2 regions of the Solibacillus sp. iso_87 genome follow, and region 1 is predicted to be linked to the other one. Evidence: a T-box and tRNA genes for the amino acid it is inferred to sense, from the RefSeq annotation. Region 1 holds a T-box; the other holds one or more tRNA genes.
What was found. The T-box of region 1 lies ahead of leuS (leucine--tRNA ligase). A T-box ahead of a tRNA ligase gene usually reads a tRNA of that ligase, here a tRNA-Leu.
Positions count from the first base shown of each region.

Region 1 (14,962 bases):
AAGGCATTATATCAGAAAAATTATTTTCATCTTTTACACTTTCTATTTGAATCAATTGCTGTAATTCTTGAATAAGCTCTTCTTTTCTTGCCTGAGCCAGTTGTAACCAATCCATTAATACACCTCATTTTTATAATATTGTTATTGTACTCCTTCTTGTTAAAATTACAATAATCATTTGACAAATACATTACAACCTATATTTCTAGGAATATTAAATATATGAATTTTCTGTAAAAATAGTGTTTTTCGTCTCTCATTTCTGGAAATCTGTTTGGTTTTCCGCTATAATGTATGTGTCAGAACATCTATTCTGACCAAACTTTCAGAAAAGGGGATGTCTAAGGCAAACTACTAAAGCCTAAGTGCACTCCGCACATATTTTGTCGTCCGCTAGTCTTATGCCATGAGAATTTAAGATCGAAGGAGTGGTTTTTAGAAATGAAACCAACTACTGATAGAATGCTTAATCGTATTAAAGACGTGTATATGTTTATCCTGAATAAAGGAGAAGTGACTACACAGGATTTAGTCGAAGAGTTTAACATCACTCCTCGCACCATTCAAAGAGATTTGAATGTGTTAGCCTTCAATGACTTGGTAATGAGTCCAAGTCGGGGTAAATGGACAACGACGAAGAAAAAAGTAAAAATGACATCTTAGAATTTTGAAAGCGGCTGATTCTTATTTTGTGAGAAAGGACTAATTGTCCCAACATAACTTAAGGTGTCGATCAGTTACACATGAAATATTATGAACATTGCTGTGTCAGCAAGCGTTCACTTAGTTCTTGACACATAGAACTAAAAGAAGCGAATGCCTTTTCGTCGGGGCATTCGCTTTTCCTTTGTTTATTATTTTGTCGCTAAAAGATCAAGTTCCTGTTCTGTCAGCTCGCGGTATTCACCTAATGCCAGCTCTTCATCAAGCTGCAATGTTCCCATTGACAGACGTTTTAAATACGTAACCTTCTTGCCCACCGCCTCAAACATGCGCTTCACTTGATGGAATTTTCCTTCTTGGATCATCAGCTCAATTTCCGATTGCTTGCCAGACACTAATATTTTTAATTCTCCCGGCTTTGTATGATAACCATCTTCCAATGTTACACCTTGTGCGAATGCTTCGATGTCGGCTTCTGTAACTACCCCGTCAATTTTGGCGTAATACCATTTCGGGACATGCTTTTTAGGAGAAAGAAGATTATGTGCTAAATTACCGTCATTTGTAATTAGCAGTAGCCCTTCTGTATCTTTATCCAAACGTCCGACAGGGAATGGCTCAAAGTGCTGATAAGATGGATCGAGTAAATCAATGACCGTTTGATCGTAGCGGTCTTCTGTAGCTGAAATGACACCCGGTGGTTTATTCATCATTAAATAAATAAACTCCACATATTCCACACGCTCGCCAAATACCGAAACATTTTGCTTTTCAGGATTCACATGCATTGCTGAATCTTTTACTGTAACACCGTCCACTGTTACAGCTTTTTGCTTTAATAATAGTTTAACTTCTTTTCTTGAGCCGTAGCCCATATTAGCCAGTAATTTATCTAAACGCATAAAGTCCTCCATGAAAAAAGGGGACGCCTACGTTGCGACGTCCTCATTTTTATTTTACTAATCTTAATTTACGTGCAATCTTTGTGAATTTTTCACCTAATAATAATTGGGCTAACCCTAGTCTATAAGAAATCGCGCCATAAAAAATCGCGCCGACCCCTGCACAAATAATTGCATATAGAAGTGCCAATGCTTTCGTATCAGCCGGTGCAATCGCTGTTAAAATAATATGTGTAATCCATACCGCTAAAGCCATTACAATAGTCAAAATAATAATTAATAAAATACGTCGTAAAACAACAGTCGCATCGTAATTTGTCACTTTCTTTAAAACAAAAATATTAATTGCGATTGTCGCTCCATAGCCAAGTGCTGTCGCTAAAATAGCTCCATCAACCGACATTAGATGAATAAGCGGTGTAGTTAGTATTGTTTTTGTAAGCAATCCGACAAGTAAACTGAAGATTACCCACTTTTGGTAATTGACCCCTTGTAACATAGCAGCTGTTACTGAAAATAAAGCAAAGAAAATAGCAAGCGGTGCGTAGTGGCTTAATACTTGTGTACCCATTTCGCTGAAGGAATAGAAGAAATGATATAAATCTTCCGCTAAAATCGAAATTCCGATTGCTGCAGGTACAGTAATAAACAACAGCACTTGGTACGTTTTATCCATCGCACTATGTACTTGACGCAAATTACCTTCCGTATAAAATTTCGTCACCGTCGGAATGATTGCCATTGAAAAGCCTGTCGCCAAAACAACAGGAATCATAACGATTTTTTGTGTTAACAAGTTAAGCATTGTAAAATACGGTTCATAAATTTCCGCCGGTACTCCACTGGCGATCATTGCACGGTTAAATGTCAGCAAATCGATAAGCTGGAATAATGAACCACCCAATCCGACAAAAACAACAGGGATCGAATATTTAAATATCTCTTTGTACATATCCGAATAAGGAAGTCTCTGTTCTTTCGGGGCTACAACCTGAACAGCCTTAATTTCGGGACGTAGTTTTTTCCAGAAATAAAACAATGTTAAGAGTCCGCCAATCGCTCCGATAAACGCGGCAAATACCGAGAAATTAATTGCGGTAATCTCATCACCGTCCATAACTTTGACAACGAGGAATGCCCCACCGAGTAAAAAGACGATGCGCACAATCTGCTCGACTAACTGAGAAACAGATGTCGGCAAATAATGTCCATATCCTTGCAGGTAACCACGTACTAAACTCATAAAAGGCACTACAATTAATGCATAGCTAACCCATTTAATAACGTTCGCTACTTGCTCTACAGTAAATGTCTGTTCTTCACTGTCAATTACTATATTTGCAAGCGGTGTCGCAAGCAGATTCATTAAAATAAACGCTACAATTCCTGTAAGCGTCATCAATAAAGCACCTGTTTTTACTAGTCTGCGGCCGGCATCAAAATCCCCGAGCGCATTATATTTCGATACGAATTTTGATACTGCAATTGGCAGTCCCGCAATGGCAACACTTAACATAATGTTATAAGGAATGTAGGCGTAATTGTATAAAGCAATATTATCTTCACCTACAATGGCGTAAAACGGGAAAATATAAATTAACCCTAAAAGCTTTGATAGAAACAATCCAATTGTTAATATGGCTGTTCCTTTCATTAATGAAGACATGAAATAACCTACCGTTCTATATGAAATTCTCTCAGTATAACAATTCACTTACAATACGAATGCGTATAGCAAGTTATTTATTTACATTATTTAACTTCCTTCTTGTGACGGTACTCTCATTAAAAAGTTCCCGTACATTTCCTTTTACAAGTTTACATGTGAAAGACCATTTACTCAAATAGTTTCTTCACTTCGTGTATAATAAGTAAGAGAAAAATCCGTTGAACGAAAAAATTATTGCAAAAGAAAGTGAGAAATTATCTATGTATGATGTAATTGTAATAGGAGGCGGTCCATCAGGATTGATGGCAGCAATCGCCGCAGCCGAGCAAAACAAAAAAGTGCTCCTCCTTGAAAAAGGCTCAAAACTCGGAAAGAAATTGGCCATATCAGGTGGTGGCCGTTGTAACGTAACAAATCGACTATCAGCGGAAGAAATCATTAAACATATTCCCGGGAATGGACGCTTTCTATATAGCCCTTTTACCGTTTATAATAATGAAGATATTATTGCATTTTTCGAAGGACTTGGCGTGGCATTAAAAGAAGAAGATCACGGGCGTATGTTCCCTGTGTCCAACCGCGCACAAGATGTCGTTGATGCGCTTGTCAATGAGATGAAACGATTAAAAGTGGAAGTCCATTTACACACGGCCGTTAATAAATTGCTCATGGATGATGAAAAAATATATGGTGTGCGTTTAGAGAGTGGCGAAGAAATCCGTACAAATGCTGTTGTTGTAGCAGTCGGTGGTAAAGCAGTTCCGCAAACAGGCTCAACTGGAGACGGTTATCCTTGGGCAGAACGTGCAGGTCACACGGTTACTACGTTGTATCCGACAGAAGTGCCTGTGACTTCAAAGGAATCGTTCATTCAATCACGTGAGCTACAAGGGCTGGCATTACGCGATGCTGCTGTCTCTGTCCTGAACAAAAAAGGAAAAGTTCTTGTAACACATCAGATGGATATGCTGTTTACTCACTTCGGTTTAAGCGGCCCTGCCATTTTACGCTGCAGTCAGTTTATTGTAAAAGAGCAGCTGAAATCAGGAAGCGCACCCGTACAAGTTCGAATTCAATCATTACCAGAGTATAACGAAGAAACATGCTTCCAAATGTTAAATAAAACAATTAAGGAAGAACCGAAAAAAGCGGTGAAAAACTTATGGAAATCACTTGTTCCAGAACGATGGCTCTTATTTTTAATGGAGCGTGCAGGTATTGACGCACAGTTAACAGGCATAGAATTATCTCAGGAGAAGATTCGCAACTTTGCACGTGAGCTTGTCGCATTTACGATGGACGTTCACGGTACCCAACCGATCGAAAAGGCATTTGTTACAGGGGGTGGTGTTTCGGTAAAAGAAATAGAACCAAAAACAATGGCCTCCAAGAAAAAACAGGGACTCTACTTCTGTGGTGAGATTTTGGATATTCACGGTTATACAGGGGGTTATAATATTACTTCTGCGCTCGTAACAGGAAGAATTGCGGGTATGAGTGCGGGTCAACAGTAACGTTTCTGATTTTAATCGTAAAAATACTAGAACTGCTCATCATTCCCTAGTATCATAAGAGGTATGTACACTCAGGAGGATACGGCACGATGAATAATTCTCAAAAAAACCAGACTATGCTTTATTTAGCATCAGATGAGCTAATGCAAACTCATTTATCTTGCACTAAAATAAGCAATCGTAATAAGGATGAATTCACCTTTTCCATTCGTGTTTTTTGCTATGTCGAAAAAAATAACTCCTATGCGAAAAGTGTTCCATTATATTTGATACTCGGCTTAAATAAACAAGGTGTCGGCATGACTTTGGCTGTCGATTTAGTCAATATCCCAAATGTTTGCCCGATGCAATTAAAAAAGATTGTTGAACATTTACAACAAAGTCCAGCTCTATTGCTAATCGTCTGTCAGCAGCTCGATAAAATTGCCTCTTCTTCATCAATTGAAGAGGCCGTGCAAGCAAAACTGGCAAAGCATTTCTTCATTGAAAATGCGCCTAAAGGGATTACAAGCTTTACGACAAACCGTCAGGCAAATGAACTGTACTGGCTTATGCATAAAAATCTAATGATTTCAGATATGGATTCATTTAAATTAGATGGTGAAGGCGGACATATTGCATTTACCGTTCAGGTTGGCTTTAAACATGATTTTATTATGCAATGCTATGAAGTAGATTGCATGATGCATATGTTCAATGAAGACGAAAAGCTCGGCTATTATTTTGAGCTTTATTTGGATCAGGAAAATTACCATCATCAGCTACTATATGAAACGTTGCCGGATCAGTTCATGGACAACAAAACTTTTTTAAATCAGGTTTTGGAAGAAATGAAAAAACGCAACGAAGAACAATACGATGACTATTTGCAGGATTTAATTGAAAAGTTTACAGCGAGCATATAGAAAAAGAGTCAATCCCCAATAACGGGATTGACTCTTTTATTTATACATATAAGTAAATTGCGAAGAACATTGCAACACTGCCGCCCATAACAAATAAGTGCCAAATTGCATGGTTATATGGAATACGGTCATTTTTGTAAAAGTAAGTGCCGACTGTATAGGAAAGCCCACCGATTAATAATGTTGCAAAGCCGGCGATGCCTATATGTGCGAATAACGGCTTGGCAACAAAAATAATAAGCCAGCCCATCCCGATATAAACAAATAGCGACAGTAATTTAAAACGGTAAACAAAAAATTGTTTCAGCACAATACCGATTGTTGCTAAAATCCATTGAATCGCAAAAATTGTCCAACCCAATTTGCCGCCAATTGCGACTAATACGATCGGTGTATATGTTCCTGCAATCAATAAAAATATTGAGCTATGATCGAACTTTTTCAGAAATGTTTTATGTTTCGGCCATGAATGATACATTGTTGAAGCAAAATACAGGCAAAACATTGAAATACCAAAAATAATATAGCTAACAAGCTCTAATGTTGTGCCTTGATGCTGGGCTTTGTTTACTAACAACAATGTTGCGGGAATCGTCAGCAATGCGGCAACTCCGTGTGTCAGCCCGTTCCAAAATTCTTCCTTTGTACTATATCCACTTTGTTCCATCATGATTTGTGTCATAAAGCCACCTCTTTCATTATTCAATTATAAAAAAAATGTATTTAGTTGTTAAAGAAGAACTTGTCATACTTTCCATATGATATTTATCATGGATTTGCTGGAAACTTTCATTTCTGAAGTGAAAACTTTTTAAGGGGTTCTTTCCATAAAAGCTATACCCCCTTCTAACAAAATAAAAAACCCCCTGGGAAAAATTTTTCCCAGTGAGTTATTTCATCTTACGCTTGAATATGACGAGCGATTTTTTCTGTTAATCGAGTCGTTACTTTTGGCAATAATACTTTAATAGCCGGATTTAATACTGCGCCTGAAAGACCGCCAGCAGTTACTTCTACTGTACCTGTCATATATGTACCGCCATCTTTCGGCTCGGCTGTAAATTCACCGCCGCCTTTAATATTATCTGATAGCCCTGTAATTTCAAATTTGATTTTAGAAGGCTCATTCATTTCGATAATTTTAATTTCGATTTCAACTTTTTTCTTTAAGCCTTTAAAGTTTCCTTCGAATGTCCAATGTGATGTTTGGGCATCCAGTTCTTTATGCTCTTTGTAAGCTGGAACTAATACAGCCCATTTTTCAATTTTACTTACGAATACCCATACTTTTTCCTGGCTAACTGGGATTTGTACTGAATGTGATGCTTGTGCCATGTTGTTACACTTCTTTCTTCAATTCATTAAATGTGACCATTTACTATTCTAGTATTACATAGAAATCGGTTACGCAACATAGTTATTTTTGCTTTTCATGCAAGATTTGTGCTATTTCCCTTAGTTTCTCATTTGTTGTACTTTCCATCCGAACAAGTCTAGCTTCACCATCAAAAGCTATTCGTCCAATATTCAGTGTCATCAACTGTTTATCCTCTAACAGAAAGCGTAGCTGTATAAATGACTGTGGCACCCCTTCCCATTCAACCTGTGTACCGATCACATTTATGCTCATGCCATAATACACATTATCACCTATTTCAATCCGTTCCCCGATTTTTAAATCCGCTTTAGGTAATACAAAGTTTCCTTCTACTGTTTCATATGTTAAATACGGCTCATTTCTTGCTAGAAATGCAGCCTGTTCATATGTAGTCACAAAAGAAATTTGAAATTCATTGCTCCTAGGATAGATTTTTAGCGTAACATCATTCGGTACAGATTGTACGAGCTGTTCATCAAAAGGATAATCTTTCTCCACAGGATACGGTTCCTTAGCTGTCATATCTGCGGTACAGCCACTAAGTAAGAATAATAACGCAATTAATAATAGCTTTTTCATCCACGGCCCTCCTTACCCGTAAAAGAATAGAATCCATAAGAATATTAAGAATATTGCTGTCATAATCCAGTCATAAATTTGCTCTTTTTTAGACTTATCCTTATCTTCCGTTAATGGCATTACAACAATAAATCCAAGCGCATATACAATAAATTGAAGATCTAGATAAACTACGTATTCATGTGCCTGCAAATAATTAGTATAGTAATGCATTGAAAAAAAGACCGCTAAATAGACTAAAGAACCTTTCCAGCTAACTGTTTTTTGTGGTTTTTGCTTTGTTTTAGGTAATTTTAAGGCTAACTTTAAAATGTAGGAAAGTATTATTATTGCTCCTCCTAACGTTGCTAATTCCCCAAAACTCAACCCAGCTTCATCTACTTTTTGATTCCATCTTGAATAATTTACCGCCGACGTATCTTCAAGTTTATAAAATAACTTTGTTCGAACATCTTGGACTGCGAACCATCCGCCACTCTTATAAATTTTCAGCTTTAGATGCTCACCATTCGACATCACTATAAGTACATCTTTTTCAAACCCATTATTATAAGGACGTTCAACCAGCTTTAAATCATGTAAAAGCCTGTTCATATCGAGGGCATCTTCTTCTTCCTTAAATGCATGCACGCCCCTATAACGACTCGAATCCCGTGCAAAAAATTGGTCCGGTTCACTATATTGGGAACTTATAAAAAACTCTTCCACAGTTGTTTCTTCAATAAGCCTTTCCAAAGGTGTTGCTGTTTGGACAGGCGGTTCAACTTGAGTAGGTCCTATTAAAAAAAGAATGAACACAACGATACAAAACGAAATTGCAGTTAGCCCATACCGCCAATCAATCGAACGTTTAGATGCTTTATGCAATACTTTGGCTCTCATTTCAGGTGTGAATTTTTGTTCTTCCCCGATATAGCGGTCAATTTCATCCTTCCATTTCGTCATATTGCTGCACCTCCCATTCAAAATTCACTAACAGCGGCTTTAGCTTTTCTCGACCGCGAACAAGTCTCGTTTTTACAGTGTTTTCACTTACCCGTAAAAGTTCTGCAATTTCTCTGATTTTATAATCATCGTAATAATGTAGAATAAGGACTTCACGGTATTTAATCGAAAGCTGCAACAAAGCTTCTACTAGCTCAGATTGCTGTTCTTCATGAATCTTCTTTTGTTCAATGGAAGGAGTGACAAGCTTTTTAGGTGAAATATGGGTCATTTTGCGTTTCCAGCTTCTTAAATAATCATGACTTTTATGTATTGTTATTTTCACTAAATATGTTTTTAAAGAAGAACGGCCTTCGAATCGCTCCTGCTGCCTGTAATAAGCTAAAAACGTGTCCTGCACAATTTCTTCCGCAGCTGCCCAGTCCTTCACATATAAATAGGCAACACGCATACAGTATTCGCCATATGCCATCATTACTTCTTCTAAATGCGCCGACACGGTCCCACTCCTTTCACTGTTTTCTTTATAGTCGCATATTTCCATGAAATTGTTTCACTTTCTGGGAATTTCTTTTAGGATTTTTTCTTTCTTGATTAAGAAATGTAAAAAAGCCATTTTTCTCACAGAGAAAAATGGCTTTTGATATTATTCCTATTATTTAACAACGATATTAACTAATTTACCTGGGATGACAATTACTTTCACAACTGTTTTTCCTTCGATAAATTCTTGTACTTTGCTGTCTGCTAAAGCAACTTTTTCTAATTCTTCTTTAGTAATATCTTTTGCAACCGTTACTTTTGCACGGACTTTACCTAAAACTTGTACAACAACTTCGATTTCATCGTCTACTAGTTTCGACTCATCGAATATTGGCCATGTTGCATACGTAATAGTATCTTCATGTCCTAAAATTGACCAAAGTTCTTCAGCAATATGCGGTGCGATTGGTGATAAAAGCTTCACGAAGCCTTTTGCATATTCTGTTGGAATTACTTCCGCTTTGTAGCAATCATTAATGAAGACCATCATTTGTGAAATCGCTGTGTTGAAGCGAATGCCTTCATAGTCTTCCGTCACTTTTTTCACAGTTTGGTGATACACTTTTTCCAATGTTGTATCAGAAGAATCTTGAATTTTTGCAGCTAGCTTCCCTTCATCTGTTACGAATAGACGCCAAATACGATCTAGGAAACGACGTGCCCCATCAAGACCATTCGTGCTCCATGCTACAGAAGCTTCCAGTGGCCCCATGAACATTTCGTATAAACGTAATGTATCTGCACCGTGTGAAGCGATAATGTCATCCGGGTTTACTACATTGCCTTTTGATTTAGACATTTTTTCATTGCCTTCACCTAGAATCATCCCTTGGTTAAATAATTTTTGGAACGGTTCCTTCGTATGAACAAGTCCTAAATCATAAAGCACTTTATGCCAGAAGCGTGCGTATAGTAAGTGAAGTACCGCGTGCTCTGCACCACCGATATAAATATCGACTGGAAGCCAGTGTTTTAATAGTTCTGGATCTGCAAGCGCCTGATCATTTTTCGGATCGATATAGCGCAGGAAGTACCATGATGAACCAGCCCATTGCGGCATTGTATTCGTTTCACGGCGTCCTTTTTTGCCTGTTACTGGGTCAACTACATTCACCCATTCTTCAATATTGGCAAGTGGTGATTCACCTGTACCTGAAGGACGGATGTTTGTTGTTTTCGGTAATTCCAATGGCAGCTCTTCTACAGGAATCGTAGTCATTGTGCCATCTTCCCAGTGAATTACTGGAATTGGTTCACCCCAATAACGTTGACGGCTGAATAACCAGTCACGTAGACGGTAAGTGATTTTCTTTTCACCTACACCATTTTCCACTAACCATTCAATTGCCTTCGCAATGCCGTCCGTTTTATTTAATCCGTTTAGGAAGTCCGAATTAATGTGCGCACCGTCACCAGTGAATGCTTCATTCTCAATGTCTCCGCCTTCAAGAACCGAAATAATTTCTAAATTGAACTCTTTCGCGAATTCATAGTCACGCTCATCGTGTGCAGGAACAGCCATAATCGCACCAGTTCCGTATGTCGCCAATACATAATCCGCAATCCAGATTGGCACTTGGTTGCCGTTAATCGGGTTCACTGCATATGCACCTGTGAATACACCTGTTTTCTCTTTTGCTAAGTCTGTACGTTCTAAATCAGACTTTAACGATACTTTTTCCAAGTATGCTTCTACCGCTTCTTTTTGCTCTGCAGTAGTAATTTCAGCTACTAATTTATGCTCTGGAGCTAATACACAGTATGTCGCGCCAAATAATGTATCCGGACGTGTTGTGAATACTTCGAAGTTTTTGTCTGTGTCAGCAACTGTGAATTTCACTTGTGCGCCTTCAGAACGGCCGATCCAGTTACGCTGCATTTCTTTAATTGATTCAGGCCAGTCAACATCAACTAAATCATCGACTAAACGGTCTGCATATTTTGTAATACGCAGTACCCATTGTCGCATCGGACGACGAACTACCGGGTGACCGCCACGTTCAGAAACTCCGTCGATTACTTCTTCGTTTGCAAGTACTGTACCTAATGCTTCACACCAGTTTACTGCCACTTCATCTACATACGCTAAATCCATTTCCACTAACTTAGTGAAAATCCATTGCGTCCATTTGTAGTATGACGGGTCAGTTGTATTAATTTCACGATCCCAGTCATAAGAGAAGCCTAGTTCGTTAATTTGACGTTTAAATGTTGCGATGTTTTTTGCCGTAAATTCAGCCGGGTCATTTCCTGTATCAAGAGCATATTGCTCTGCAGGTAAACCGAATGCATCCCACCCCATTGGATGAAGAACATTATAGCCTTGCATACGTTTAAAACGAGATAAAATATCTGTCGCCGTATAGCCTTCAGGGTGTCCTACGTGCAGACCCGCACCTGATGGGTACGGGAACATATCCAATGCATAAAACTTTGGCTTATCCATTTCATTTTCAGTTTTGAATGTTTTATTGACATCCCAAAACGTTTGCCACTTTTTTTCAATTTGCTGATGATTAAAACTCACAATAATTCCTCCTTTAAATATATTCTTGCTGTGGTTTATGTATTTTAGGCGCATCATCAATGATTTAACAGAATATTTAAAAAATAAAAAAATCCCGTCCCATCTTATGATAAGAAGGGACGAGAGGTATTTTTTCTCCCGCGGTACCACCCAAATTAGTGACGCAGCACTCAGCTTCATTTCTTAACGCGAATACACGGCCATTAGCTACTATTACTTCACTAAAGCAAACTCCGAGGCGAGTTCAACTTGACACTTACCGGCTTCCACCTGCCGCCAGCTCTCTATAAAGTGCGTCCATTTACTATTCCTCATCACAGTCAATATTATTATTTCATTCATTTTAACGAATTCAACACAAAAGTACAAGTAACTGTTTTATGTTTGTTCTTTTCCTAGCGTACGATCAAAGACCAGACACGGAATTATAGCGATGACAATGAGTAGTGATAATATAAGCATCAAAATTTGCATGCCATATAAATCTACCATTAACCCGCCAAAAACAGGGCCAATCATCCGTCCAATTGTAGATGCACTATTGACGAGCCCTTGATAGAAACCTTCTTGTCCATGAGGCGCCAATTTATTGGCAATCATCGGAATGACCGGTGTAAAGAACACTTCCCCAAACGTCAAAATGACCATCGCTGCAGCAAACATCTTAAAGTCCTGGGCAAAATAAACGACGATATAAGATAGCGACATCAATATGAGACCAAGCACCAGCTGATGTTTTATTTTGTTTTCCCAGCGTGTGACAAGCGGCCGGATAATCGGTTGAACTGCAACAATCATGAAGCCGTTGATCGTCCATAGTAAACTGTATTCGGATAGACTCATTCCTAAACCTTGTGTATAAGAAGAAATGGTCGCGCTCCATTGAGAGTAGCTTAACCAGCAGACAATTAACGATATACTTAATATACTGATCGCCACAATCGGTCCCCTGTTTTTTCTTTTTGTCTCACCGGAGAACGGTTTAGTTGTCAGTCCCTTCATATCAAATCGCTTATATGTCGTGATGACAAGTACAAAAAATATAGCATAGAAAAATAGATTTGCACTAAATACATAGTCAAACTTAATATCGGCAACAATACCTGCCAATGCCGGGCCAATTGCGACCCCTACGTTGTTTGCCAAAAAGATCGAGTTAAATGCTCTTCGCCCCCCTTCTGGCCAGGCACTACCTGCTATCGCATAAATCGCCGGGTAAACAATCCCTCCACTAAAGCCCATCATCGTTAAAAATACAATGTACTGCGGCCAGTCATGCCAAATGGTCAACAGAGTGATTGAAATCAAATTAAATACAACCCCAATTAAAATTGCTTTATAGCCACCTAATTTATCAAATAAATAACCGCCTACTAGATTGCCGAACACACCTGCCAATGAATTTAGCATGAGGACAATTCCAGCGGTAGTTAAAGATTTTCCTAAATGATCATGAATATAAATACTATTTAAAGGCCATAAAAATGAATTTCCAACCGTATTTACGAATGTGCCAATAATTAAAAACCATACTTGTTTCGGCAATCAACTTCCTCCTTCAATATTTGCTCAATTTACTAGTTTATTCTTTAACAGGAATTTGTACAAGAAAAATATTTCTATTAGGACACGATGTTCTGTCCGTGTTAGAATAATATGTTAGAGGAGTGAACAAGGAATGACTGAAACAAATTTCCCTTTCCCGTCAGACGGGAAACGTTATTATACATGGAATCGCTATTTACGAAATGAATTCGGAAAGAAAGTTTACAAGGTTGCTTTGGATGCTGGGTTTGATTGCCCAAACCGTGACGGTACGGTCGCTTTTGGCGGTTGTACATTCTGTTCGGCAGCAGGTTCAGGAGACTTTGCGGGCAGTAAAGTCGATCCGATTCCGGTGCAGTTCGAAAAGATCAAAGCAAAAATGGAGAACAAATGGAAAGACGGCTTAACTATGGCCTACTTCCAAGCGTATACAAATACACATGCTCCACTTGAAGTATTAAAGGATAAGTTTGAATCAGCACTTGCCTGTGAAGGAGTAATGGGACTTTCAATTGCAACGCGTCCTGACTGTTTGCCGGATGATGTTGTTGAATATTTGGCAGAGTTGAATGAACGCACGTATTTATGGGTAGAGCTTGGACTTCAAACTGTTCATGAAAAAACAGCCAATTTAATTAACCGCGCACATGATTACGCGACATATGTGGAAGGTGTTAATAAATTGCGCAAGCATGGTATTCGTGTCGTGACACATATTATTAACGGATTGCCTTTAGAGGATTACGATATGATGATGGAAACAGCCCGTGAGGTGGCGAAGCTTGATGTACAAGGTATCAAAATCCATCTGCTGCACCTTTTAAAAGGAACACCACTTGTGAAGCAATACGAAAAAGGCATGCTGGAGTTTATGGAAAAGGATGCTTATATTCAGCTCGTGGCAGATCAGCTAGAAATTATTCCGCCTGAAATGATCGTCCACCGTATTACGGGTGATGGTCCAATCGATTTAATGATCGGTCCGATGTGGTCTGTCAACAAATGGGAAGTTCTTAACGGAATTGATGCGGAGTTGGAACGTCGCAGTTCTTACCAAGGGAAGTTTTATAAGGCGGATGTTACAAAATGAAATTAGAACGTGTTCTTCAATATGCCCAAACCTTATTGGAAATGTCAGTTTCCGAGGGTGATATTGCAGTCGATGCAACAGCAGGAAATGGACATGACACGCTTTTTTTAGCAAATCTCGTTGGAGATGACGGCTATGTGTATGCGTTTGATGTACAAAAGGAAGCGGTTGATGCAACATTACACCGTCTGCTCGATAATGCACTTGAGCATCGGGCAATCGTTTTAAAAGACGGGCATGAAAATGTAGCAAACTATATTCAAAAACCAGTATCAGCCGCAATTTTCAATCTTGGTTATCTGCCAGGCAGCAATCATGAAATTGTAACAATGCCGAACACTACGATCCAAGCGATTGAAAGTTTGTTAAAGCTGCTAAAAGTCGGGGGAATGATCGTTTTAGTCGTTTATCATGGTCATGAAGGCGGAAAAGACGAGCGCGATGAAGTGATTCGCTATGTAAGTGATTTACCGCAAAAACATGTACATGTTCTGCGCTATGAGTTTATGAATCAGAAAAATGCTCCCCCGTTTATCATTGCATTAGAAAAAGTAAAAGATTTTCCGATAGAGGGCTAAGTTTTCTTAGCTCTTTTTCATATCCTTAATGAGGTGAAATGATGCGTTTATGGCATACCGAGTTAATTCCATTCATACCGAAAAGTCAACTTCTTGCCCAGTGGCGTGAGTTGAACAGCATTTT
Region 1 is NZ_CM149656.1:2,890,360-2,905,321, forward strand. It holds gene pepV (dipeptidase PepV) at 1-115, opposite strand, end outside; gene AC0VXV_RS14685 (DeoR family transcriptional regulator) at 442-663, shown strand; gene AC0VXV_RS14690 (pseudouridine synthase) at 855-1,565, opposite strand; gene AC0VXV_RS14695 (putative polysaccharide biosynthesis protein) at 1,615-3,231, opposite strand; gene AC0VXV_RS14700 (BaiN/RdsA family NAD(P)/FAD-dependent oxidoreductase) at 3,495-4,748, shown strand; gene AC0VXV_RS14705 (cysteine methyltransferase) at 4,838-5,653, shown strand; gene trhA (PAQR family membrane homeostasis protein TrhA) at 5,694-6,335, opposite strand; gene AC0VXV_RS14715 (CoxG family protein) at 6,554-6,988, opposite strand; gene AC0VXV_RS14720 (hypothetical protein) at 7,071-7,610, opposite strand; gene AC0VXV_RS14725 (hypothetical protein) at 7,623-8,555, opposite strand; gene AC0VXV_RS14730 (sigma-70 family RNA polymerase sigma factor) at 8,536-9,054, opposite strand; gene leuS (leucine--tRNA ligase) at 9,211-11,625, opposite strand; T-box leader at 11,738-11,952, opposite strand; gene AC0VXV_RS14740 (MDR family MFS transporter) at 12,004-13,170, opposite strand; gene mnmL (tRNA modification radical SAM protein MnmL/YtqA) at 13,304-14,260, shown strand; gene mnmM (tRNA 5-(aminomethyl)-2-thiouridylate-methyltransferase MnmM) at 14,257-14,838, shown strand; gene AC0VXV_RS14755 (pyrimidine dimer DNA glycosylase/endonuclease V) at 14,877-14,962, shown strand, end outside.

Region 2 (14,962 bases), 710 kb from region 1:
TTTAAACAAAAGCGCCGTACAAAAGCAACGATCGCCAAAGAACGGGGTTTGGAACCGTTAGCTGAAGAACTGTTAAAGTTTAAAAAGCGTACGTTGGAAGAAATGGCGGCGCCTTATATAAGTGAAGAACAAGGTGTTACTGGAATTGAAGATGCATTGGCTGGGGCACGAGATATTTTAGCAGAGCGATTTGCCGATGATGCTGCAGTTCGCGAAAAGCTGCGTACCCTTTCCTGGCGGGAAGGCAAGCTTGTAACAACGGTAAAAAACGCGGAAAAAGATGAAAAACAAGTATTTGAAATGTATTACGCATATGAGGAACCTGTTCACCGAATTGCACCCCACAGAATACTGGCTGTAAACCGCGGTGAAAAAGAAGAAGTGATACGTGCAGCAATTGAAGTTCCAATCGATAAAGCCACAACACAAATGGAAAATCATTTTATTCCTAGAAATTTTGTAGGCCCTTCTGTAAATGAAGTAAAGCTGGCAATTGCGGATAGCTATAAACGATTAATTAAACCATCTATTGAAAATGAGCTTCGAGCAGAACTTTCATCAAAAGCAGAAACTCAAGCGATTCATATTTTCTCGGAAAATCTACGCAACTTACTATTACAGCCACCAATGCGCGGTAAAATGGTTCTTGGTGTAGACCCTGCATACAGAACAGGCTGCAAATTAGCGGTAGTCGATGAAACGGGCAAGATGATTGAAGTGGGCGTTATATATCCTCACACTACGTCGGATCCTTCAAAAGCGAAAGCAACAGTGAAGGCTTTATTAAAGAAATATCCGATTAGTATTATTGCGATTGGAAACGGGACAGCCTCCCGTGAAACAGAGCAGTTTATTGCGGAACTGCTGAAAGAAGTAGACGGAAACATTGCTTATGTTATTGTCAACGAGGCAGGGGCATCCGTATATTCTGCCTCCGAAGTGGCACGAGCGGAGTTTCCGGATTTACAGGTGGAACAACGAAGTGCTGTATCGATTGCCCGTCGTTTACAAGACCCATTATCAGAGCTTGTAAAAATTGATCCGAAAGCAGTCGGTGTAGGACAGTATCAGCATGACGTTTCGCAAAAGCAGCTCGCAGAATCACTGACGTTTATTGTGGAAACAGCGGTTAACCAAGTTGGGGTAGATGTAAATACAGCTTCGGCCTCCCTTTTACAATATGTATCTGGACTTTCGAAAACGGTAGCGGAAAATATTGTAACGATGCGTAGCGAAAACGGACAATTTACATCCCGTGCACAAATGAAAAAAATCCCGCGATTGGGTGCTAAAACTTATGAGCAGGCAGTCGGTTTCTTGCGTATTGCAGATGCCAAAAATCCGTTAGATGCTACAGGTATCCATCCGGAAAGTTATAAATTAGCGGAAGCTGTATTGGAGGCAGCAGGATTAACGAAAAAGGATGTCGGAACGGCAAAAGCCGAAGAAGCGATCAGCAAGTTAAATTTAACAACATTAGGTGAGTCATTAGAAGTAGGGGAAGTTACGTTGAAAGACATTGTCGATACATTAATGAAACCTACCCGTGATCCTCGTGATGCTTTCCCGCAACCGTTACTGAAAACAGATGTACTTCAAATGGATGATTTGCAAGTTGGAATGGAGCTGCAAGGGACTGTTCGAAATGTCGTTGATTTTGGAGCGTTTGTCGATATTGGGGTTAAGCAGGATGGACTTGTCCATATTTCCAAATTGCAAAAAGGTCGTGTTAAACATCCACTAGATGTTGTTTCCCTCGGGGATATCGTGACGGTTTGGGTAGAAAAAGTAGAGGCAAATAAAGGTCGTATTTCTTTAACGATGTTAACTCCTGAAAATCAACATAGCGTGTAAAAGAGCAGGATTTTCAATTATAATAAAAAGCGCATAGCTGAATATGCGCTTTTTATTAACTTAAGGGGGTTGGCATATGACGGACGAACAGGCACAAAAATTAGTGGAACAGTTATCAAATGACTTTTTTAATCGACCGTTTATTCATAAAGCTTATTTTAATAGTCGCTTGAAAACGACGGGCGGTCGGTATATGTTGAGCAGCCACAATATCGAACTTAATAAAAAACTATATGATCATTTTGGCATAGAAGAGTTAAAGGGTATTATTTTACATGAACTTTGCCACTATCATCTTCATATTTTAGGGATGGGTTATAGGCATGGTGATGCAGATTTTCGAAATCTATTGAAAAAAGTAGGCGCACCACGTTTTTGTTCTACATTGGAACAGGCTAAAGAAAAGCCGAAACAAAAGACAATACATATATATAGCTGTACGAACTGCGGACAAATATATAAAAGAAAAAGAAAAATGAATGTAAAAAAATACTGTTGCAGTATGTGCAAAGGGAAAATTAAATTTCTCCATAGTGAAAAATAATTTTAGAAATGATGTTTAAAAGTAAGTGAATAATGGTATACAGTATTTATGTTGTTTTTTAGAGAATATGATTTTTGCTCTATATATAGGAAGAGATTTTTCCTTTAATTTTTTTTAGGAAAAGTGTTGACGAAACGGAAATCGCTCTCTATAATAGTAAAAGTCGACAAGATGATGTCGCAACGAAGTAATTATTCCGAAGTAGCTCAGTTGGTAGAGCATCCGGCTGTTAACCGGCAGGTCGCAGGTTCGAGTCCTGCCTTCGGAGCCATTAACGGCCCGTTGGTCAAGTGGTTAAGACACCGCCCTTTCACGGCGGTAACACGGGTTCGAATCCCGTACGGGTCACCACGTATATTTTAATAATGATGATTTACTAATGGTCCCGTGGTGTAGCGGTTAACATGCCTGCCTGTCACGCAGGAGATCGCCGGTTCGATCCCGGTCGGGACCGCCATTTTTGGGGTATAGCCAAGCGGTAAGGCAACGGATTTTGATTCCGTCATGCCCTGGTTCGAATCCAGGTACCCCAGCCATTTAGAGCCATTAGCTCAGTTGGTAGAGCATCTGACTTTTAATCAGAGGGTCGAAGGTTCGAGTCCTTCATGGCTCACCAGTTTTCATGTTGACAAATTATTTCAGAGATGTATAATAATTATTGTCGGATGAAGCGGTCGTGGCGGAATGGCAGACGCGCTAGGTTGAGGGCCTAGTGGGGGCAACCCCGTGGAGGTTCAAATCCTCTCGGCCGCACCAAAAATTCCCGGCGCCCGTAGCTCAATTGGATAGAGCGTCTGACTACGGATCAGAAGGTTATGGGTTCGACTCCTGTCGGGCGCGCCATAATTCACTATAATATAATGCGGGTGTAGTTTAGTGGTAAAACCTCAGCCTTCCAAGCTGATGTTGTCGGTTCGATTCCGATCACCCGCTCCAGTTTTTATTAAAAAACTGTTGACATCTAAAAGAAGATGTTATAAGATATAAAAGTTGTCACTTGAGGCAACAAAATGAACCTTGAAAACTGAACAAGCAACGTTAATGAAACAAGCTTCTTAAATGAAGCAAACAATAGATTCCAACTTCCAACGAAGTTGGATCGCTAGCAAAGCAAATGAGCTTTCAAACTACTTTTATGGAGAGTTTGATCCTGGCTCAGGACGAACGCTGGCGGCGTGCCTAATACATGCAAGTCGAGCGGACGAACTTTTGGTGCTTGCACCAAATTTTCGTTAGCGGCGGACGGGTGAGTAACACGTGGGTAACCTACCTTATAGATTGGGATAACTCCGGGAAACCGGGGCTAATACCGAATAACACTTTTTAACACATGTTTGAAAGTTGAAAGACGGTCTTGCTGTCACTATAAGATGGACCCGCGGCGCATTAGCTAGTTGGTGAGGTAACGGCTCACCAAGGCAACGATGCGTAGCCGACCTGAGAGGGTGATCGGCCACACTGGGACTGAGACACGGCCCAGACTCCTACGGGAGGCAGCAGTAGGGAATCTTCCACAATGGACGAAAGTCTGATGGAGCAACGCCGCGTGAGTGAAGAAGGATTTCGGTTCGTAAAACTCTGTTGCAAGGGAAGAACAAGTAGCGTAGTAACTGGCGCTACCTTGACGGTACCTTGTTAGAAAGCCACGGCTAACTACGTGCCAGCAGCCGCGGTAATACGTAGGTGGCAAGCGTTGTCCGGAATTATTGGGCGTAAAGCGCGCGCAGGTGGTTCCTTAAGTCTGATGTGAAAGCCCCCGGCTCAACCGGGGAGGGTCATTGGAAACTGGGGAACTTGAGTGCAGAAGAGGATAGTGGAATTCCAAGTGTAGCGGTGAAATGCGTAGAGATTTGGAGGAACACCAGTGGCGAAGGCGACTGTCTGGTCTGTAACTGACACTGAGGCGCGAAAGCGTGGGGAGCAAACAGGATTAGATACCCTGGTAGTCCACGCCGTAAACGATGAGTGCTAAGTGTTGGGGGGTTTCCGCCCCTCAGTGCTGCAGCTAACGCATTAAGCACTCCGCCTGGGGAGTACGGTCGCAAGACTGAAACTCAAAGGAATTGACGGGGGCCCGCACAAGCGGTGGAGCATGTGGTTTAATTCGAAGCAACGCGAAGAACCTTACCAGGTCTTGACATCCCGGTGACCACTATGGAGACATAGTTTCCCCTTCGGGGGCAACGGTGACAGGTGGTGCATGGTTGTCGTCAGCTCGTGTCGTGAGATGTTGGGTTAAGTCCCGCAACGAGCGCAACCCTTATTCTTAGTTGCCATCATTCAGTTGGGCACTCTAAGGAGACTGCCGGTGATAAACCGGAGGAAGGTGGGGATGACGTCAAATCATCATGCCCCTTATGACCTGGGCTACACACGTGCTACAATGGACGGTACAAACGGTTGCCAACCCGCGAGGGGGAGCTAATCCGATAAAACCGTTCTCAGTTCGGATTGTAGGCTGCAACTCGCCTACATGAAGCCGGAATCGCTAGTAATCGCGGATCAGCATGCCGCGGTGAATACGTTCCCGGGCCTTGTACACACCGCCCGTCACACCACGAGAGTTTGTAACACCCGAAGTCGGTGAGGTAACCTTTTGGAGCCAGCCGCCGAAGGTGGGATAGATGATTGGGGTGAAGTCGTAACAAGGTAGCCGTATCGGAAGGTGCGGCTGGATCACCTCCTTTCTAAGGATTTTTCGGAATCATTCCCTTGGGGAATGAAACATTAACGGTTGCTGTTCAGTTTTGAAGGTTCATTCTTAAATGAATGGAACACTTCAAAACCTTTGTTCTTTGAAAACTGGATAAAACGACATTGAAAGCAATAAATCAAATTTCTATTTTATAGATTTTTAAACAAGTCAAGCAATTGACGTGTAAACTTAAATCTTGGATTATATCCAAGTGTTAACTTTTGGTTAAGTTAATAAGGGCGCACGGTGGATGCCTTGGCACTAGGAGTCGATGAAGGACGGCACTAACACCGATATGCCTCGGGGAGCTGTAAGTAAGCTTTGATCCGGGGATTTCCGAATGGGGGAACCCACTATCTTTAATCGGATAGTATCTTCACGTGAATTCATAGCGTGTTGAAGACAGACGCAGGGAACTGAAACATCTAAGTACCTGCAGGAACAGAAAGAAAATTCGATTCCCTGAGTAGCGGCGAGCGAAACGGGAAGAGCCCAAACCAAAGAGCTTGCTCTTTGGGGTTGTAGGACACTCTATACGGAGTTACAAAAGAATGAACTAGACGAAGCGACTTGGAAAGGTCCGCGAAACGAGGTAAAAGCCCTGTAGTCAAAAGTTCATTCCCTCCAGAGTGGATCCTGAGTACGGCGGAACACGTGAAATTCCGTCGGAATCCGGGAGGACCATCTCCCAAGGCTAAATACTACCTAGTGACCGATAGTGAACCAGTACCGTGAGGGAAAGGTGAAAAGCACCCCGGAAGGGGAGTGAAATAGATCCTGAAACCGTGTGCCTACAAGTAGTTAGAGCCCGTTAATGGGTGATAGCGTGCCTTTTGTAGAATGAACCGGCGAGTTACGATTACGTGCGAGGTTAAGTTGAGAAGACGGAGCCGCAGCGAAAGCGAGTCTGAATAGGGCGAATTAGTACGTGGTCGTAGACCCGAAACCAGGTGATCTACCCATGTCCAGGGTGAAGGTGAGGTAACACTCACTGGAGGCCCGAACCCACGCACGTTGAAAAGTGCGGGGATGAGGTGTGGGTAGCGGAGAAATTCCAATCGAACCTGGAGATAGCTGGTTCTCTCCGAAATAGCTTTAGGGCTAGCCTCGTGATTGAGAATACCGGAGGTAGAGCACTGTTTGGACTAGGGGGGCATCTCGCTTTACCGAATTCAGACAAACTCCGAATGCCGGATATTTATACACGGGAGTCAGACTGCGAGTGATAAGATCCGTAGTCAAGAGGGAAACAGCCCAGACCACCAGCTAAGGTCCCCAAGTAATCGTTAAGTGGAAAAGGATGTGGCGTTGCTTAGACAACCAGGATGTTGGCTTAGAAGCAGCCATCATTTAAAGAGTGCGTAATAGCTCACTGGTCGAGTGACGCTGCGCCGAAAATGTATCGGGGCTAAACGATTCACCGAAGCTGTGGATGCATACTTTGAGTATGCGTGGTAGGAGAGCGTTCTAACAGCGTTGAAGTCAGACCGGAAGGACTGGTGGAGCGGTTAGAAGTGAGAATGCCGGTATGAGTAGCGAAACATGGGTGAGAATCCCATGCACCGTATGACTAAGGTTTCCTGAGGAAGGCTCGTCCGCTCAGGGTTAGTCGGGACCTAAGCCGAGGCCGATAGGCGTAGGCGATGGACAACAGGTTGATATTCCTGTACCACCTCCTCACCGTTTGAGAAATGGGGGGACGCAGTAGGATAGGGTAAGCACGCCGTTGGTTGCGCGTGTTCAAGCAGTAAGGCGTGTATGTAGGCAAATCCGCATACTTTAACGTTGAGCTGTGATGACGAGCTCGTATGAGCGAAGTTCCTGATTTCACACTGCCAAGAAAAGCCTCTATCGAGGTGAGAGGTGCCCGTACCGCAAACCGACACAGGTAGTCGAGGAGAGAATCCTAAGGTGTGCGAGAGAACTCTCGTTAAGGAACTCGGCAAAATGACCCCGTAACTTCGGGAGAAGGGGTGCTTCTTTGGGTGCATAGCCTAGAGAAGCCGCAGTGAATAGGCCCAGGCGACTGTTTAGCAAAAACACAGGTCTCTGCAAAACCGTAAGGTGACGTATAGGGGCTGACGCCTGCCCGGTGCTGGAAGGTTAAGAGGAGCGGTTAGCGCAAGCGAAGCTGTGAATTGAAGCCCCAGTAAACGGCGGCCGTAACTATAACGGTCCTAAGGTAGCGAAATTCCTTGTCGGGTAAGTTCCGACCCGCACGAAAGGCGTAACGATCTGGGCACTGTCTCAACGAGAGACTCGGTGAAATTATAGTACCTGTGAAGATGCAGGTTACCCGCGACAGGACGGAAAGACCCCGTGGAGCTTTACTGTAGCCTGATATTGAATTTTGGTACAACTTGTACAGGATAGGTAGGAGCCAGAGATCTCGGAGCGCCAGCTTCGAAGGAGGCGTCGGTGGGATACTACCCTGGTTGTATTGAACTTCTAACCCATGCCCCTTAGCGGGGTAGGAGACAGTGTCAGGCGGACAGTTTGACTGGGGCGGTCGCCTCCTAAAAGGTAACGGAGGCGCCCAAAGGTTCCCTCAGAATGGTTGGAAATCATTCGTAGAGTGTAAAGGCATAAGGGAGCTTGACTGCGAGACCTACAAGTCGAGCAGGGTCGAAAGACGGGCTTAGTGATCCGGTGGTTCCGCATGGAAGGGCCATCGCTCAACGGATAAAAGCTACCCCGGGGATAACAGGCTTATCTCCCCCAAGAGTCCACATCGACGGGGAGGTTTGGCACCTCGATGTCGGCTCATCGCATCCTGGGGCTGTAGTCGGTCCCAAGGGTTGGGCTGTTCGCCCATTAAAGCGGTACGCGAGCTGGGTTCAGAACGTCGTGAGACAGTTCGGTCCCTATCCGTCGTGGGCGTAGGAAATTTGAGAGGAGCTGTCCTTAGTACGAGAGGACCGGGATGGACATACCGCTGGTGTACCAGTTGTCTTGCCAAAGGCATCGCTGGGTAGCTATGTATGGACGGGATAAGTGCTGAAAGCATCTAAGCATGAAGCCCCCCTCAAGATGAGATTTCCCATTACGCAAGTAAGTAAGACCCCTGAAAGACGATCAGGTAGATAGGTTCGAGGTGGAAGTGCGGTGACGCATGCAGCTGACGAATACTAATCGGTCGAGGACTTAACCACATTTTATTGCACCATTTCAATGAACGTTTATCCAGTTTTGAAAGAATGAAATTCTTTCATAGTGAAGTGATGATGGCAAAGAGGTCACACCCGTTCCCATACCGAACACGGAAGTTAAGCTCTTTAGCGCCGATGGTAGTTGGGGGCTTCCCCCTGTGAGAGTAGGACGTCGCTTCGCACACGCAAAACCACTGAGGAATCAGTGGTTTTTTTGTTGTATTTAAATTAATGAGGACCTCTAACTTGAAAATAAAATGCAGTTTCGTTAAAGTACATACATAGCAAAAGGGAGGAATTGTAATGAAAGCACTTTTTGAAAAGTTTAAATTGAATGAAGAGGTTGAACTACGAAATCGTTTAGTTATGGCACCTATGACAACCTACTCTGCAAATGAAGATGATACTGTTTCCGATGAGGAAATCACATATTATAAAGAACGTGCTGAAGGAGCTGGAATGATCATTACAGCATGCGCATACGTTGCAGCAAACGGTAAAGCATTCCCAGGACAAATTGCCGCTCATGAAGATCGTTATATTCCAAGCTTGCGAAGAATTGCACAGGCTATTCAACAAGGCGGTGCTAAAGCGGTTTTACAAATTCATCATGGCGGTCGACAATCTTATCAACATTTAGTACCAAATGGAGATGTTGTAAGTGCGAGTACAGCTGTTACAATTGAGGAAAAAGAAGCTCGCGCATTAACTCTTGAAGAAACTAAAGATATGGTTAAAGCTTATGCGGAAGCGACAAGAAGAGCAATTGAAGCAGGGTTTGACGGCGTTGAAATCCATGGTGCAAATACGTATTTAATTCAACAGTATTTCTCTGCCTTTACTAATAAAAGAACAGATGAATACGGCGGAACATTTGAAAATAGATTACGTTTCCCATTGGAAGTGGTAAATGAAGTAATTAAAGTTAAAAACACATATGCGGATGAAAAATTTATCGTCGGTTACCGTTTCAGCCCGGAAGAGCCTGAAGAAGATGGTATTACAATGGATGATACAGTTAAATTAGTAGATAAATTAGCGGAAACAGCGTTAACATATTTGCATATTTCACTTGGAGATTTCAAATCTGAAACACATCGTTATGAAAACGGACAACAAAACCGTATTTCTGTAATTCACAGCTTGTTAAATGGACGTAAACCATTAATTGGTGTCGGATCAATTTATACTCGTGAAGAAGCAGAACATGCATTACAGTTAGGTGCAGATTTAGTCGCACTTGGTCGTGCCTTGTTAATTGAGCCGCATTGGGTGGAAAAGGTACAGAATGAGGAAAACGTTGTAACAGCTTATGATGAAAAAATTGATACTGTAATTCCTGGTCCTTTAATGGAGAAAATCCTGTCAAGACCAGGTTGGATTCCCGGTATATAAATCAGTAAAGATTATTTAAAGAATATAAAAAATTTTAGTTTATTTAAATAAGGGGGATGCGAATACGTTCGTATTCTCCTTTTCCTATTGGTAATGTTTGAACCGCTTAATTTCGGGAATGGTTTCATAAGGATATTGAGGGGGGATACGAATGAATAAAAAGGCTTTTTATGTCTTCCTGTCTATTTGTCTCGTTATGTTGCTGGCAATGCTAATAACAGCTTGTCAGGATGAAGTTTTAGAGATAGAAGAAAGTAATACATATGTTTGGCAAAAATACATGAATGAAGAAGAGTATGATAAAGTAAAAGAAGGGATGTCTTATTTAGAAGTAGTCCACATTTCAGGAGGAGCCGGTCAGGAAATTAATAACGGTACTTATGAATGGAATGACGAAATTCTGCTGACGAAAGGATATCGCTTAAAATTTGAGGATGATGTATTGGTAAAAAAAGAAGTAGTGGAACGCAAAGGTAACTCAAAGCGTTAGTGATCGGCGGAAAATGAGGTTAAGCGTGGGGATGCTCACAGTATTTCTCCATTAGCCTAAACAATCTCGAGAAATGAAAATCAAATAAAGGGAAGTCCTGAAACATTCACTTTTTCTCAGAAAAAATGAGTGTTTTTCTTTTTTTCACAGCTACTTTATATTAACGTAGTTGAGTAAGAACCAATCTAAAAGTGATACATTTTGAACAATTGCTTCAGTTCAAGTAAACTAGAGATAATGGATTTTTTTGTGGAAGGAAGCAATCAGATGAGATTTGAAAAAGATGTAAATACACTGGAAGAAACGCAAGCGCTTGCGATGAGACTGGCAGAATTAGTCGAGCCACAGTATACGATTACACTTGAAGGTGATTTAGGTGCTGGCAAAACGACATTTACACAGAGCTTTGCAAAAGGGCTTGGCGTAAAACGAACAGTCAATAGTCCAACATTTACGATTATGAAGCAATATATAGGACGTATTCCGCTTAATCACCTGGATGTATATCGTCTGGAAGATAGCGATGAAGATTTAGGCTGGGAAGAAATTTTTTATGGGGATGCTGTAACAGTTGTGGAATGGGCACATCTTATACAGGAAGATTTGCCTGAAGAGCGTTTAGCAATTGAAATTACACGCATCGACGAAACGAAACGCAAATTTGTATTGAAACCGATAGGCGAAAAGTATGTTCGTCTTTGTGAGGAGTTATTAAAATGATTTGGTTAGGAATAGAGACAGCAAATGCACCGCTTTCTGTCGCCATAGTACAAGATAATAAAGTAATTGCAGAAGTCGTGCAAAATATAAAATTGACACATTCAGTTGGTGCAATGCCGGCAATTGAAGAAGTTATAAATAAGGCAGGCTTAACACCGGCACAAATCGATGCGATTGCCGTTTCTGAAGGTCCCGGCTCTTATACAGGAGTCCGAATTGGTGTCACTCTTGCCAAAACCTTGGCCTGGTCATTGCAAAAGCCATTGGTAGGTGTATCAAGCCTAAAAGCACTGGCTGCAAATGCCCGAGTTGCGAACTATGCAATCTGTTCATTAATCGATGCCCGTCGTCAAAATGTATATGCCGGTGTTTATGAAGCAGGTACTATGCATCCGCTTGTTGAAGATCATCATGATCATATCGACGGATTATTACAGAAGCTTCAGCAATTAGATCGACCAATATTATTTGTCGGGACAGATGTCGATTTGTACATGGAAAGAATTCAGCAAGTGTTAGGGGATTCTGCTATCCGTGCATCATTTACAATTAATTTACCGCGTGCATCCGAACTAATTGCTTTAGCACAACAAATGCCATTACCGACAGTTGAGGCTGTCCATGCTTTTGTTCCCCAATATCGCCGTATTGCAGAAGCGGAAGCGAATTGGATAAAGGAACAGAAAAAGGAGCAACTTTAATGGTACAGTATCGCAGAATGGCAATAGATGATGTTCAGGCTGTCCATAAAATTGAGCTTGCATCATTTCCTACACCATGGACATTGGATTCCTTTTATTACGAAATGACCGAAAACCAATTTGCCCATTATTTAGTGGCGGAAGACGACAAAGGTGAAATTATCGGATTCTGTGGAATTTGGCTCGTTATTGATGCAGCACAGATTACCAACGTAGCGGTTGTACAATCTGTACGTGGTCAAGGTATTGGTGAGACACTTATGCGTGAAGCGATGCGAGTAGCGAAAGAAGCAAATATGGATGTCATGAGCTTAGAAGTACGTGTAACAAATACTGTTGCACAAAATTTATATCGCAAACTTGGTTTCCAAGATGGAGGTCTTCGTAAAGGCTACTATACGGACAACCAGGAAGATGCGTTAGTAATGTGGGTGAATTTATAATGGATAACTATATATTAGCAATTGAAACTAGTTGTGATGAAACAGCAGCAGCCATTATTAAAAATGGGACAGAGATTATTTCGAATGTTGTATCATCGCAAATTGACAGTCATAAGCGTTTCGGCGGGGTTGTCCCGGAAATCGCATCACGTCACCATGTTGAACAAATGACAATTGTTTTAGAAGAAGCATTAAAACAGGCAAATATGGAACCGAAAGAATTAACAGCTGTTGCCGTAACTGAAGGTCCGGGACTAGTAGGTGCTTTGTTAATTGGTATTAATGCGGCTAAGGCTTTCGCTTTTGTTCACGGCTTGCCATTAATCGGGACACATCATATTGCCGGGCATATTTATGCGAATAACCTAGTACAGCCAATGGAATTTCCGCTGTTGGCACTCGTTGTTTCAGGTGGACATACAGAGCTTGTCCTAATGCGTGAACATGGTTCGTTTGAAGTTATCGGTGAAACACGTGATGATGCTGCAGGTGAAGCATATGACAAAGTAGCCCGCGTATTGAATATGCCATATCCGGGTGGTCCTCATATTGACCGTCTTGCACATGATGCGACTGAAGCCGTTCCTTTCCCGCGTGTTTGGTTGGAGGAAGATTCATACGACTTTAGCTTCAGCGGCTTGAAATCTGCAGTGATTAATTATAAACATAATATGGATCAGCGCGGTGAAGAAATCATTGCCGAACATGTTGCAAAAGGCTTCCAAGATAGTGTAGTGGAAGTATTGACTGGTAAGACAGTACGAGCAGCGCGTGAATTTCAGGTAAAACAAGTAATTGCAGCTGGCGGTGTATCAGCCAACAAAGGACTACGCACAGCATTGGAACATGCGTTTAAAGAAGAAGGTATTCCATTTTATGTACCGCCTTTAAAATTATGTACAGATAATGCAGCAATGATCGGTGCAGCTGCATATGAAATGTATGAAGCAGGGGTTCGAGGTAATTTAGCAATGAATGGGCGCCCTGGGATGGAACTCTTAAGCTGGAAATAGGGTATATAAGCATGGTGAAAAGATGTAGTAGTACATTCTTTTCTCATGCTTTTTTTGTTAAGGAAATAAATTTTTCTTAATTTGTTTTCTTTCAATAATATAAAAAAGTCGAATCTAGTAATTTATGATGGATAAATCTCATTTATAACAAGTTTTTATTGACTGTTCAACTTTTCTGAAAATTATCCACAGATAAAGTTAAATACCCACAAAAAAACTTGCGAACATGCGTACTTATACACAAACTGTGTATAACTTGTGGAAAACATGTGACTTATCTATATATAGTAGTGTCTTTTTCACACAACAATGTGTATAACTTTGATTTTAAATGTGGATAATGTGGAAAACTATGTTGATATGTTGATACTACTAGATTTGTATTGTGAATAAAATTGTGGAGAAATTTGTAGAAATTTGGCGTATTGACCTATATATATGATTATTATGTAGATAGGATGATAGAAAGATTTAATATTATACAATAGCAATACAACAAATATGTTTCTGTAGACACAGACTTTCCATGCACATATAAAAAAGGAGTGTCCATATGTTGATGGACACTCCTTTAATTATAGCAGTTCAAGCTCTTCGTTTAGTTCAAGCCATTCCATTTCAAATACTTCATGCTGTTCTTTTACATCATTCAGTTCAGACTGAATTGTTAATGTTTTTTCATGGTCTGAATAAACGTCAGGATCACATAGTTGTTCTTCGAAGATGGCGATTTTTTCATCTAAAGCGCCCATCTGCTTTTCGATATCTTCAATTGCACGACGAATTTGACGTTCTCTTTTTTTCGCGTCCTTGTCGATCATCGATGTAGTCTTTGTTTGAACAGTCGTTTCAGCCGTATTTTTTTCAATTGCTGCGGCTTTCATTGCAGCTAATTCTTCAAGCTCCTCTTTCTTTTCCACATAATAATCATAGTCACCTAAATACTCAAACGAACCTGAGCCTGAGAGTTCAACGACTTTAGTAGCGATACGGTTGATGAAATAACGGTCATGCGAGACGAATAGTAGTGTACCGGGATAATCGATTAAGGCATTTTCCAATATTTCTTTACTGTCCAAGTCTAAATGGTTTGTCGGCTCATCAAGTACTAGGAAATTTGATTTTTGCATCATTAACTTCGCAAGTGCAAGTCGCGCCTTTTCTCCACCTGATAGGGAGTTTACTGTTTTTGATACGTCATCTCCACTAAATAGGAAGCGACCTAAAATGTTGCGGATATCCTTTTCATTCAGTAATGGCCATTCATCCCAAAGCTCACTAAGAACAGATTTATTCGAATGAAGTTTCGCCTGCTCCTGATCATAATAACCGATTTGAACATTCGTACCGTAACGGATATCCCCGGCCAGTTCCTCGATATCTTTAACGATTGTTTTCAATAAGGTAGATTTCCCAACACCGTTTGGACCAACAAGTGCAATACGATCTTCTCTAAAGACGCGCATCCCAATATTTTTGGAAATAGCCTTGTCCGTAAAACCGATCGTTAAATTATCCACCGACAGCACGTCATTTCCGCTTTGGCGCTCAATTGTAAAGCCGAAGTTGGCACTCTTTTCATCGCCATCAGGAGATTCCATCCAACTTGTCTTCTCCAGCACTTTGCGACGTGACTGGGCCATTTTTGTAGTTGAAGCTCGGGCAAGGTTTTTTTGGATAAATGTTTCGAGCTTGGCCTTTTCATCCATTTGACGCTCATACATTTTTAAATCACGTTCATAGTTTTTTGCCTTTTCATCTAAATAGGCACTGTAGTTCCCTACATACTTCGACACTTTTGTACGGGACACTTCGTAAACAATCGACACGACCTGATCTAAGAAATAACGGTCATGCGAAACGATTAAAATCGCGCCATCATAACCTTTTAAATAGCCTTCCAGCCATGACAGTGTTTCAATATCCAGATGGTTGGTCGGCTCATCTAAAATAAGGAG
Region 2 is NZ_CM149656.1:3,600,404-3,615,365, reverse strand. It holds gene AC0VXV_RS18465 (Tex family protein) at 1-1,854, shown strand, start outside; gene AC0VXV_RS18460 (SprT family protein) at 1,931-2,398, shown strand; tRNA gene AC0VXV_RS18455 (tRNA-Asn) at 2,594-2,669, shown strand; tRNA gene AC0VXV_RS18450 (tRNA-Glu) at 2,675-2,749, shown strand; tRNA gene AC0VXV_RS18445 (tRNA-Asp) at 2,780-2,855, shown strand; tRNA gene AC0VXV_RS18440 (tRNA-Gln) at 2,860-2,934, shown strand; tRNA gene AC0VXV_RS18435 (tRNA-Lys) at 2,939-3,014, shown strand; tRNA gene AC0VXV_RS18430 (tRNA-Leu) at 3,069-3,154, shown strand; tRNA gene AC0VXV_RS18425 (tRNA-Arg) at 3,165-3,241, shown strand; tRNA gene AC0VXV_RS18420 (tRNA-Gly) at 3,261-3,334, shown strand; rRNA gene AC0VXV_RS18415 (16S ribosomal RNA) at 3,531-5,085, shown strand; rRNA gene AC0VXV_RS18410 (23S ribosomal RNA) at 5,317-8,245, shown strand; rRNA gene rrf (5S ribosomal RNA) at 8,308-8,423, shown strand; gene AC0VXV_RS18400 (NADH-dependent flavin oxidoreductase) at 8,546-9,637, shown strand; gene AC0VXV_RS18395 (hypothetical protein) at 9,789-10,127, shown strand; gene tsaE (tRNA (adenosine(37)-N6)-threonylcarbamoyltransferase complex ATPase subunit type 1 TsaE) at 10,395-10,847, shown strand; gene tsaB (tRNA (adenosine(37)-N6)-threonylcarbamoyltransferase complex dimerization subunit type 1 TsaB) at 10,844-11,548, shown strand; gene rimI (ribosomal protein S18-alanine N-acetyltransferase) at 11,548-11,991, shown strand; gene tsaD (tRNA (adenosine(37)-N6)-threonylcarbamoyltransferase complex transferase subunit TsaD) at 11,991-13,004, shown strand; gene AC0VXV_RS18370 (ABC-F family ATP-binding cassette domain-containing protein) at 13,580-14,962, opposite strand, start outside.
Region 2: it has a tRNA-Leu gene. The T-box ahead of leuS (leucine--tRNA ligase) is inferred to sense a tRNA for this amino acid. The anticodon was not compared.